Linked DNA regions of Halioglobus japonicus. The protein of the gene in region 2 interacts with the protein of the main gene of each other region in a pairwise test. Links are inferred from orthologs where the notes say so. Each region holds a gene or a part of one and is shown on either strand. Other genes may lie near its edges. The genes, in order: grpE and BST95_RS16845.

Evidence for each region.
Region 1: the proteins of BST95_RS16845 (region 2) and grpE interact in binary tests that used the Escherichia coli proteins (3 or more experiments, as listed by UniProt). The link is inferred for Halioglobus japonicus from one-to-one orthologs.

The regions. Positions count from the first base shown.
Region 1 is NZ_CP019450.1:1,742,928-1,747,769, reverse strand. What follows is about bases 1-2,966. They hold grpE (nucleotide exchange factor GrpE), read right to left. Parts: upstream 1,804-2,966; coding sequence 1,198-1,803; downstream 1-1,197. Other genes in these bases: hrcA (heat-inducible transcriptional repressor HrcA), read right to left, coding at 1,988-2,966; dnaK (molecular chaperone DnaK), read right to left, coding at 1-993. Outside these bases: more of hrcA, read right to left, coding at 2,967-3,019; DNA repair protein RecN, read left to right, coding at 3,164-4,816. UniProt on the Escherichia coli protein: Participates actively in the response to hyperosmotic and heat shock by preventing the aggregation of stress-denatured proteins, in association with DnaK and GrpE. It is the nucleotide exchange factor for DnaK and may function as a thermosensor.
Region 2 is NZ_CP019450.1:3,586,017-3,592,643, forward strand. Bases 1,523-4,521 are described here. They hold BST95_RS16845 (Nramp family divalent metal transporter), read right to left. Parts: upstream 3,642-4,521; coding sequence 2,403-3,641; downstream 1,523-2,402. Other genes in these bases: BST95_RS16840 (agmatine deiminase family protein), read left to right, coding at 1,523-2,116; BST95_RS20180 (hypothetical protein), read right to left, coding at 3,631-4,521. Also shown: more of BST95_RS16840, read left to right, coding at 1,022-1,522; more of BST95_RS20180, read right to left, coding at 4,522-4,776; BST95_RS16855 (ABC transporter ATP-binding protein), read right to left, coding at 4,776-5,630; BST95_RS16860 (GntR family transcriptional regulator), read right to left, coding at 5,627-6,001; BST95_RS16865 (GIN domain-containing protein), read right to left, coding at 6,017-6,627. UniProt on the Escherichia coli protein: H(+)-stimulated, divalent metal cation uptake system. Involved in manganese and iron uptake. Can also transport cadmium, cobalt, zinc and to a lesser extent nickel and copper. Involved in response to reactive oxygen.

The DNA.
Region 1 (4,842 bases), 1.8 Mb from region 2 along the record:
GGGAGACAGGCCCGCGTCCTGCAGGGCCGTCTTCACGGGCTCCATGGAGCGCTTGACCAGGTCTTCCACCAGGCTTTCCAGCTTGGCGCGGCTCAGCTTGACCACCAGGTGCTTGGGACCGGTTGCGTCTGCAGTGATGTACGGCAGATTCACTTCAGTCTGCTGGCTGGATGACAGCTCGATCTTGGCTTTTTCAGCAGCTTCCTTCAGGCGCTGCAGAGCCAGCGGGTCGTTGTGCAGGTCAATGCCCTGCTCTTTCTTGAACTCGTCCGCTAGGTATTCGATCAGGCGCAGGTCAAAGTCTTCACCACCGAGGAAGGTGTCACCGTTGGTAGACAGCACTTCAAACTGGTGCTCGCCGTCGACTTCTGCGATCTCGATGATGGAGATATCGAAAGTACCGCCACCGAGGTCGTAAACCGCCACAGTGTGGTCGCCCTTGGCCTTGTCCATGCCGTAGGCCAGCGCAGCCGCAGTCGGCTCGTTGATGATGCGCTTGACTTCCAGACCAGCGATTTTGCCGGCGTCCTTGGTCGCCTGACGCTGGGAGTCGTTGAAGTAGGCAGGTACGGTGATGACAGCCTCGGTTACGGGCTCGCCCAGGAATTCCTCGGCAGTCTTTTTCATCTTGCGCAGAACTTCAGCAGACACCTGCGGAGGCGCCATCTTGTCGTCCTTGGCCTGAACCCAGGCGTCGCCGTTGTCAGCTTCAATGATCTTGTAAGGGACCATGCTGATGTCTTTCTGAACCACATCGTCCTTGAACTTACGGCCGATCAGACGCTTAACCGCGAACAGGGTGTTGGTGGGGTTAGTCACCGCCTGACGCTTGGCGCTCTGGCCAACCAGGATCTCACCGTCGTCGGTGTAACCCACGATAGAAGGGGTAGTGCGATCGCCTTCCGCATTCTCAATCACGCGAGGTGCGTCGCCGTCCAGTACGGATACACACGAGTTAGTGGTACCCAGGTCGATTCCGATAATCTTGCCCATTGTAAATCTCTCCAGTTTGGGTGGCGTCCGAGACGCCTAATCAATTGCGTTGTTCTCTATCTGGGGTCGTCTTGGCCAGATTCAACCCCTTTCGGGGTCAGGTCTCTGTTTTCTCAGACAACCCCGGGGTCAGGTCTTATTTTTCTCAGACATCCGGGTCTGACCCCGGGGTTGTCTGAGAAATTTGAGACCTGACCCCATGGTTTATTTGCTGACCATTACCATGGCGGGGCGGATGAGACGGCCGTTCAGGGTGTAGCCTTTCTGCATTACCGCGATTACGGTGTTGGGCTCTACCTCGGGGTTCTCGATCATGCTCATGGCCTGGTGCAGATTGGGGTCGAAGGGCTCGCCATTGGGCTCTACCACTTCGATATTCTGCTTGCCGAGGACGTCCAGCAGGCTCTTAAGGGTCAGCTCAACGCCTTCGGCAATCGGCTTGATGGCCTCGTCATCGCCAGAGGCGGCCTCGAGGGCGCGTTCCAGGTTGTCGGCGACGGGCAGCAACTCACCGGCAAAGCGTTCAAGGGCAAATTTGCGGGCCTTTTCCACGTCCTGATCGGCGCGGCGCTTGGCGTTCTGGGCCTCGGCCTGGGCGCGCAGGGCGGCGTCTTTGGCAGCAGCCAGTTCTTCCTGCAGCTGGGCCACTTCATCGTCCGGCGAAGCCTCTGCTTCTGCTTCTGCTTCTGCTTCTGCTTCTGCTGCTTCAGCGGCAGCCACTTCTTCGGCGGTTTCCAGTTCAACCTCCACGCCAGTGGACTGTTCTTCCTGGATCTCGTTTTCGGGCTGTTTTGGGTCTTGCTCGGCCACGCTTGTACTCCGTTATGGCATCAATTCAGGGGATGTCACGGATATGGGGACGGATTGGGGAGGTTCAAGGGAAAAAAATGAGATTTTTCGGCCCGGTTCGAGCCTGGCCCAGGCCAGACAGGACCTGGCCTGGAGGAGAATTGACGGCTGTCGGAAACAGGGCCCGCCGGGGCCCGAATGCGGCTTATTTGGCCAGTGCCTGGCTCAACATTTTGGCAGTGACATCCACAATGGGAATCACCCGCTCATAGGCCATCCGGGTGGGGCCGATCACACCCAGCACACCCAGGGTTTGCACCCCATCGCTGTAGGGGGCGGTCACTACGGAATAATCGCCAAAGACCTCGTAGCCTGCCTCTTCGCCAATGAACACCTGCACACCCTCGGCGCTGGAACAACGGTCCAGCAGGTGCAGCAGATCTTTTTTCTGCTCGAAGGCATCAAACAACTCGCGCAGTTTGACCACTTCTTCGGCCGTGGCATTGCCGATCAGCGTGCTCTCGCCCGCAACCACGTACTCCTCGTTGTCTTCCTGACCCAGCGCTTTGCTGGCCAGATCCAGGGAGTCGCGCAGATAAGCGTCGATCTGGGCGCGGGCGTCATGCATTTCCCGCAACAGACCATCCTGCACCCGATTCAGGGCCTGTCCCGCGAAGCGTTGATTCACCATGGCGGCCGCCTCACGCAGCTGTTCCTCAGAAAATGGTCGCTCAGTGTGGATGATCCGGTTCTGCACCTCGCGCTCGTTCACCACCAGTATCGCCAGCACACGGTTGCCAGACAGAGGCAGAAATTCCACCTGACGCAGCTGGTTAGCCTCCTGCTTGGGCACCGTCACCAGCCCGGCCTGGGCGGTAATATTGGCCAGCATATTCGAGGCGCTCTGGACCAGTTCCGACGAGGTCTTGTCGGGATTAAGCTCGGTGCGCAGTGCCGAAACAGCGTCGGCGGTGAGGGGCTGGACCTGCAGCAGGCTGTCCACGAACAACCGGTAACCCGCCGCCGTAGGAATGCGCCCGGCTGAGGTATGGGGTGATACCAGAAAACCACGATCTTCCAGGTCGGACATGACATTGCGGATTGTCGCAGCACTGACAGGCAGGCCGGATTCTTCCATTAGTGTGCGCGAGCCCACCGGCTGGCCGTCGCGAATGTGCCGCTCTACCAGTGTTTTGAGCAGTACACTAGCGCGATCTGATATGACTTCAATACTCATGCGGTTCCTGTCGTCCCTGGTCACAGGTTGTATCACAGCCCAGTCAATTTACAAAACCTGTGCGTCCAGGCGACAGGCACACAGCATGGATGTTTATGCGCGCAGGCTTCTGGGGTATAAATGCCGAAACCATTGGGGAACCGCATGCTCAGCCATATCAGCATAAGCAACTACACGATTGTCTCGGAACTGGAGATGGAATTCGCCGAGGGCATGACCGTGATCACCGGCGAGACCGGCGCCGGCAAATCCATCACCCTGGATGCGTTGGGCCTGTGTCTGGGCGACCGGGCCGACCCCAAGGCCGTGCGCCACGGCGCCAAGCGGGCGGAAATTGCCGCCACCTTCGATATCAGCGCGCTGCCCGCGGCCAGCGCCTGGCTGGACAGCCGCGACCTGGAGGGCGGCGATGAATGCCTGCTGCGCCGGGTCATTACCGCAGAAGGTCGCAGCCGCGCCTATATCAACGGTTCACCCTCCACACTGCAGGACTGCGCGGAACTGGGCGCCCTGCTCATCGATATTCACAGCCAGCACGCGCACCAGTCGCTGCTGCGCAAACCCGTCCAGCGCGCATTGCTCGACGCCTATGCCGGGCACCAGAAACTCGCCGCTGACGTCGAGCAAAGCGCGTCAAACTGGCTGCGCGCCCAGCGTGAGCTTGAATTGTTGACCGGCTCGGCCGATGAACACGCCTCCCGCGCGCAACTGCTCGCCTACCAGGTGGAGGAGCTCGACCAACTGGCACTGGGCGAAACCGAACTGCAAGAGCTTGAGCAGGAACAGAAATTATTGGCCAACGCCGAGCAGATTCTGTCCTCGGCCCATTCTGCCCTGGATTTGTGTGACCAACAGGAAAATGGCACCCGCCAGGCCCTGCAGCTGCTCAGCGACGACGCCCATGCCGGCAACGCCGCCGACTCTGCCCGGGAACTGCTCGACAGCGCCGCCATCCAGATCGCCGAGGCCCGCAGCGAGATCCAGCGCCATCTCGACGCCGTGGAAATCGACCCGGAGCGCCTCGACATCGTCCAGCGCCGGTTGGAGACTATTTACGATGTGGCGCGCAAGCATCGCGTAATGCCTGAGCAGGTCGCCGAGGTCCATCAACGCCTGCGCGAGGAACTGGATTCACTCGCCGGCAGCGAAGAGCGCATCAAGGAGTTGCAGGGCGAGATGGCCAGCCTCGAGCGAGCCTATGCCGGGCAGGCCAAGAAACTCAGCAGCAGCCGCTCCCGGGCAGCCAAAAAGCTCGTCAAAGCCGCTCAGGAGGTACTCGCCACGCTGGCCATGGCGCAGTGCACACTGGAAATTGCCCTGACACCCCGTGACAACAGCTCCCCCCACCCCCATGGCGTTGAAGACATTGAGTTTCTGATCAGCACCAACCCAGGAGCAGCGCCACAGGGGCTGGGCAAAATCGCTTCCGGCGGTGAGCTCTCACGGATCAGCCTGGCCATTCAGGTTGTCACCGCCAGCGCAGGTACCGTACCGAGCATGGTCTTTGACGAAGTGGATGTCGGCATTGGCGGTGCCGTGGCCGAGGTGGTTGGCAAGTTGCTGCGCGACCTGGCTGGCACCGCCCAGGTCCTGTGCGTCACCCACCTGCCTCAGGTTGCAGCCCAGGGCCAACAGCACCTGCAGGTGAGCAAGCAATCAAACAAGGATTCCGTGGAAACCCGCCTGAGCACACTTGGCCAGGATGAGAAAGTCGAAGAAATCGCCCGCATGCTCGGCGGCGTCAAGATCACTGAACAGACGCTGGCACACGCACGCGAAATGCTGGAAAGTGCCTGATTCTGGCATCAGGCACATTCCAATCG
Region 2 (6,627 bases):
CTAGTTCGTCCCCTTTCACCACTTACCAAGAGTTGAGGATAAACATTTTGTGAGTATAGTGCGTATACAGCATTCTCGGTAACTGAATTCGCATCTCGTCAGGACACTAACCAGATGAAAAAATCGATTAAGACTACGGCCACACTTACGATTAGCCTCCTCAGTTTTCAGGCCTGGTCGCAGCCTGAGGCCCCCGCGATTATGACGATTACGCCAGATACGTCAGTTGGGCAAGACTTTGGAGATCAGTCGGTAGGCACGAGCACAGGTACGCGCAGTATAGACTTTTCTATTCAAGACTTTCTTTCTGGTGGCATAACGAATTTGGTTATTACGGTTGATGTGACATCAACAAATAGCGATTTCGTTATTGATGATAGCGGATGTAGTGCAATACCGAGCATGCCGTCGTCAGACATTCCTTGCAGTGTGAGTGTGCAATATTCGCCCACAACTGCAGGACCTGTCTCCAGCGATCTCATAGTAAGCTGCACTTACGAGGATATTTTTTCATTGGGAGTTCTCCTTCCTCCTGCCGGCTCTTTGGCAGGTTGTCGCCCAGATACAGACTCCTCGCCAGTCAGTTTTCCAAGCTATCTATCAGGTATTGGCATCGCATCTGGATTTGGACCGGAGCCCGCAAAACCGGTTCCCGGCCTATCTCTCTTAGCTATCGGAACACTCTCAATGCTAATCGCGATGACAGGACTGAGATCGACACGCTCCAGTCGACGCACAAAGAAAATGGATCCTTCTTAGTTTTAGAGCACTCTTTGCGGGTAGAGCCGGCTAATGTCCGCTTTGTGGACGAAAGCGGACTTTCAGGAAACGATAACAGAACGACCGCAGTTAGGCGAAAGCGGACATGTCCCCTTCCACCTCGTAGCAGGCGTGAAGCGAAATACTTCGTAGATGGGACTCCCGCGTCCTGCACATTTCGGAATGAAGCTATACATTGATGTCTTGAATGCTATTTCGGAGTCTTGTACGTTGACCCAGCGCAATCAGGAAATGTAACCCAATGAAGTGGTTCTCTGTCTTCACTCTGGCATGGCTGATACCGGCACTCATCGTCGCGCCGGCACTGCAAGCCGATGACATCAATCGCCGTGTACCCGCTGAGTGGGAATCCCAGGCAGCGACATGGTTGCAATGGCCGGGTCCCTACGAGCGCTCTTTCGAGCCGGCTTTTGCGAAGATATCCACCATCGTCAGCCGCTACCAACCCCTCAAGATCCTTTACCTGTCAGATAATGTTGAACAGCGCGCGCGAAGGGCCATTGAGTCAATCGGCGGGAATCCGGATCACGCCAACATCGAGTGGCTTTCGATTCCCTACGACAGTGCCTGGATGCGCGACAACGGCCCGGTTTACCTGGAAGTCGACGGTAAACAGGTGATCCAGGACTGGGGCTTTGATGCCTGGGGCGGCGCATTTGGCAGCGATATTCCTTACCGTAGTGATGATCGCATACCTAAAGTCTTGGGTGAACGCCTTGGGCTGACCGTAGAGTCTGTCGATATCGTGCATGAGCGTGGCAACCTGGAGTTCAATGGTGTTGATTCCGTGCTGTTGAACTGGAGCACGCTGGGCGACCCAGATCGCAACCCGAGCTATGATCGCGCACAGGCGGTGGACGATCTCAAAGCAGCCTTCGGCGTATCCCGCGTGATCATGGTAGAAGGGATCCCTGAAGGCGACCTGACGCGCGGGCACATCGACGGCTTTGCACGCTTCATCGATGCCGACACAGTGGTGGTTTCACAGTGCACCGAGACCTCCAGTTGCCGTCCCGGCGATGGTTCCACCGGCAGCGTGTATGACGCCGCCGCGGCAACCATCGCCGGGGCAGGCCTCAACGTGATTCGAGACCCCATCGATGGCAAGGTGAGCTATCGCGACAAGGTATTCGATACCAATTACCTCAACTGGATGGTCGGCAATGGATTTGTCATCACTATGGGCTTCGGTGACGAACAGCTGGACGCCGCTGCGAGAAAGCGCATCGAGGGTTATTTCCCGGGGCGTGATGTGTACGTGATCGAAATGCTCGCCTCCTGGTACGACGGCGGTGGCGTGCACTGCCACACCAACGATCAACCCGCGCTCTTGTAATTTCATTCATCTTTCAATTGTCCTGCAATAGAGTTGTGGAAATAGACCAGAAACAAACCGATTTATCTCACACCTCAAAGGCGACAATTGGTGGCATAAAATATGGCCCGACTGAATGTCCGCTTTGAGACTGCCGACTCAACTCGCTAACGCCACCAGCATAAGAGCAAAGACTAAAGATTATGGGATAGAAAATTCATCAAGTTAATCGCGCCGACCACCAGCGAACAAACCGCAATCACGCTGGTCATTACTTCCCTAACGACTGATGTGCACGATCAGGCTGTCAGAATAACACCTGATACAGTTTAAGGCCGCCGAGGCCGAGTGTGACCGCCACCACTACCGCGCCCAGCAGGTTACTGGCGAGACCATTGCAGTGGCCACCCATGGCGGCTTTGCGATTGACCATGAGCAACAGGAAAATCGCACAGATGGGCAGCAGGAAGCCATTAGCGGCCTGGGCAAAGAGGATGGCGGTAAGTGGCTTGGTGCCAATGACGGCAAAGAATGTGCCGCATAGCAGCACGGCCAGCCAGATGCTGCGGAAGCGCCATGAGGCGAGATCCGCCTGCCAGCCCAGGGCACCGCTCACGGCGTAGGCCGCTGCAAGTGGCGCGGCCACGGCACTGCTCAGGCCTGCAGCAAACAGGCCAATGGCAAAGAAGTAGCGCGATGCCGAGCCCAGCAGTGGCTCTAACTGCACCGCAATATTGGCGGCGGTGATCTCCATGTTGCTGCCGAAAAATGCCGCTGCGGCGGTGCTCATAATCGCCAGCGTGATAAGGCCGCCCAGGCCTATGGAGACACCGGTATCCACTCTCGCCGCACGCAGTGACCTATCCAAACCTTCGGACGCAGGCCACTTCTCCTGCACAGCACTGGAGTGCAGGAACAAGTTATAGGGCACCACTGTGGTACCGATCAGGGCGATGGCTGTGAGCAGGCTACCCTCGGGCAGGGTCGGCCTGAGCATGCCACCGAAGAATTCCGCCAGCGAGGGGCGCACCATGATAAAGGTGAGCAAGAACACGGTGCTCATCAACAGCACCAATACCACCAGCACGCCTTCAATCATTTTGTAGCGGCCACTGAACAACAGCGCGCCTGAGGCGCCGCCCACGAGCAGCGACCAGATCCAACCATCAACACCGCTAAGCCCTTGCAAGCCCAGCGCGGCGCCGGTGATATTCCCCGCTTCATAGGCGGCATTGCCAAAGCCCACGGCGGCCACGACCAGAATGACGGCTACCGTGCCGTACCAGCGGCCGCTGAAGGTATCGCGCAGCGCCTGGGCGAGGCCCTGGCGGGTCACGAGCCCGAGCCGGGCAGACATTTCCTGGAGCACCGCGGTGGCGATTACAGAGAACAGCAGCGCCCACAACAGGGCATAGCCGAAGCTGGCGCCAGCAACACTGGCAGTGGTCACCGTACCCGGCCCGATGAAAGCTGCAGTAACAAGAAGCCCCGGACCAAATGGTCCGGGGCTTCGGGGTGCTGAATGATTGACAGAGTCAGATTTCAAATCGATATCGCCGCAAATACACCGATGCTACAACAGCCGCTGCGGCAAACGCCAGTCCGAGGAACAAGCTGAGATAATCGATATTGGCCCAGAAACCGGCGTGGAGGTGAAAGCCCACCGAACTTTCGCCGCCTATAAAATAAGGCAAATGATTCTTCACCGCGGTAACGGCATAATCCGTGCCCAACCACAGGCCCTCAACAATGACCATACCAATCACCGGCACAACAGCGGTCAGGAAAGGCGAGCGCTTGGCAAATGCTGATGCCAACATCAGGTAGGCGTACACCGGCACCACCCACAGTGCGGTCAGCAGCCAGCCACCAATTTGCTGCACAAGCAGGTGACCAAACTCAATATTGCCCAGTACCGCTTCAAAGGGGTCTTTATTCATCTGCGACACCAACACCATGGCTAGCAATATAAACACCATCTGCAGAATCAACGACACCGCTATATACATCGCGGGGGCCACAAACAGGGCCACACTTAGGCGCACCAACACCTCTTCCCACTCCGATACCGGCATAGACTTCCAAAACAAAATGCTACGGTCCTTGCGGTCGTTGTACAGGCAACTCAGCAGGTAGTTTACGGTCGCGACGATCAAAGTAATTAACAGCATACCGTGGAGCACATTAAGTGCCGGATTAAGGCTGCCGACCTCTTCCACTTCCCACTCCGCATCATCGTCGCTATCGGCGCCGGGTTCGAAACGCCACTCACGCGAGAAGTCCCATTCCTCCGAAGCGTTGGGGTCATCCGCTACAAACTCTACAAACTCAACAGCTTCGGACGGCAGTGACGGTGACGGTGCCGGTGCTGGTGCTGGTGCTGGTGCTGGTGCTGGTGCTGGTGCTGGTGCTGGTGCTGGTGCTGGTTGGTACGGAGGATCCAGGCCGTGATCATCATCAATGTGAACCGCAATTACCGGGCTTATATCGTCAGCATTGAAAATGGCCTCGAACATATTGTCGCCGATGGCGGTGATGCGGCCGGCGAGAATTACGCTGGCAAACATCAGCACCGCCAGAATCGCGGCCGTAACAATGGGGGTAATCACCAGCGATACGTGGAATTCCTGCAGCTCACGCTGCACCAGGGTATAGATACGGTGGGTATTGATCGTAGCCATTATTTTTCTCCTCCCATCATCGCCACGAATAGATCGGCGATTGACGGTGTGCGCAGCTTGCCCAGCGACCCCAACAGCGCGCGATCAACGTCTTCATAAATCACTGACTTGCCTCCGAGAATACTCTGGGCACCCAGGTGCGGAATATCCATGGCGCGCTGGGCGTTTTCACCCACGGTGTCCAGCTGCACAAAATCTTCTTCGATGGATTCCATACTACGGCTCAGTACCAGCTTGCCACGGTCAATAAACGTGACGTCGGTGAGAATGTTCTGCACCTCTTCCACCTGGTGGGTGGAGATGATGATAGTGCGTTCACCGTCGTAATAGTCAGATATCAACTGCTCAAAGAAGCGCTTGCGGAACAGAATATCCAGGCCGAGCGTCGGTTCATCGAGAATCAACAGCTTGGCATCAATCGCCATTACCATAGCCAGGTGCAGCTGCACCATCATGCCCTTGGAGAGATCACGAATGCGACGCTTCAGGCTCACATCGGTATCGCGTAGAAAGGCCTCGGCATGATCGCGGTCAAAGCGGGGATGAATACCCGTCACATAGTCCAGCAACTGCGCCACTTTCATCCACCGTGGCAATACCGCAGTGTCGGCGATAAAACACACCTGTTCCATCAGCTTGGCGCGCTCGCGAAGTGGGCTGCAGCCGAGCACCTCGAGTTCGCCATCGAACTCGGTAAGACCCAACAGCGAGCGCAGCAAAGTTGTCTTGCCCGCGCCGTTTGGCCCGATCAATCCCATCACTGATCCGGAGTTGACGGTAAAGCTCGCCTCATCAACCGCACGCAGATCTCCGAAGCGGCGGGTCAGCCCCCTGGCTTCGATTATGGTACTCATTGTTTTTCTCCCCCTGAGGTGAGCAACAGGTCAACGACTTCCTGAAGCTCGAGACCGAGAACCCGCGCCCGATCGAGAAACGCGGGCACCTCCTCATCTATAAACTGTTGTTTTTCGTTGCTGGTGAGCGCCGAGCTGGCACCCTCGCGGACAAACATGCCCAGACCACGGCGTTTTTCCAGAAGGCCGGCGTCAACCAGTTCCTGGTAGGCCTTACCTACGGTCAGGTGGTTGATCTGGTAATCAGATGCCACCTGGCGCACCGAGGGCACAGCCTCACCTTCAGGGAAGGTGCCGTCCATGATCCGCTCTGCCACCAGGTCGCGGAGCTGGCGATAGATCGGCTGTTTATCATTCCATTCGACAGTCACGTCAAGAATTCCCGATTAGCGGCGGCGATTCAGATCGCCAGAGCCAATGATGTTGCTGTCGATTTCCGGCTCGCCGCTGTACTGCACGTCGCCGCTGCCAATAATGTTCACCTCCATGGCTTTTACCTCACCCAGCCGGGCATCGCCCGAACCAATAATATTGATTTCAGCCCAGTCAAAATCGACTGGGCTGAAATCGATGGTGCCGCCCCCGATGATATTCATATCAACGGTGGAAGCCGCTTGATTGGAGGACTTGATCTTGATGTCACCCGAGCCGCTAATCACCGCTTGCACAACATCCAGGGCTACTTCACCCATGGCGATATCGCCCGCCCCTGCCACCACTACTTCGAGGGTAGGCGTATCCAGTTTCGCCACCTTCAGGTCACCGGAACCATCGAGCCGAAGCTCGACATCATCGGCGGCTACCGAAAAGGCCTTGATGTCGCCAGAGCCCGACACATTCAGCTCCAGAGTATCCACATCCATTGGCTTAATGAAAACATCACCGCTGCCTGTCAGTGCCAGTTCTTCGAGTCGGGGCATGGTGACTTTGTATTGCAGGGAACCGTAGTCGTAGTTGTCATTGCGCCTGGCCGCGCCCAATACCAAGGTGTTGCCCT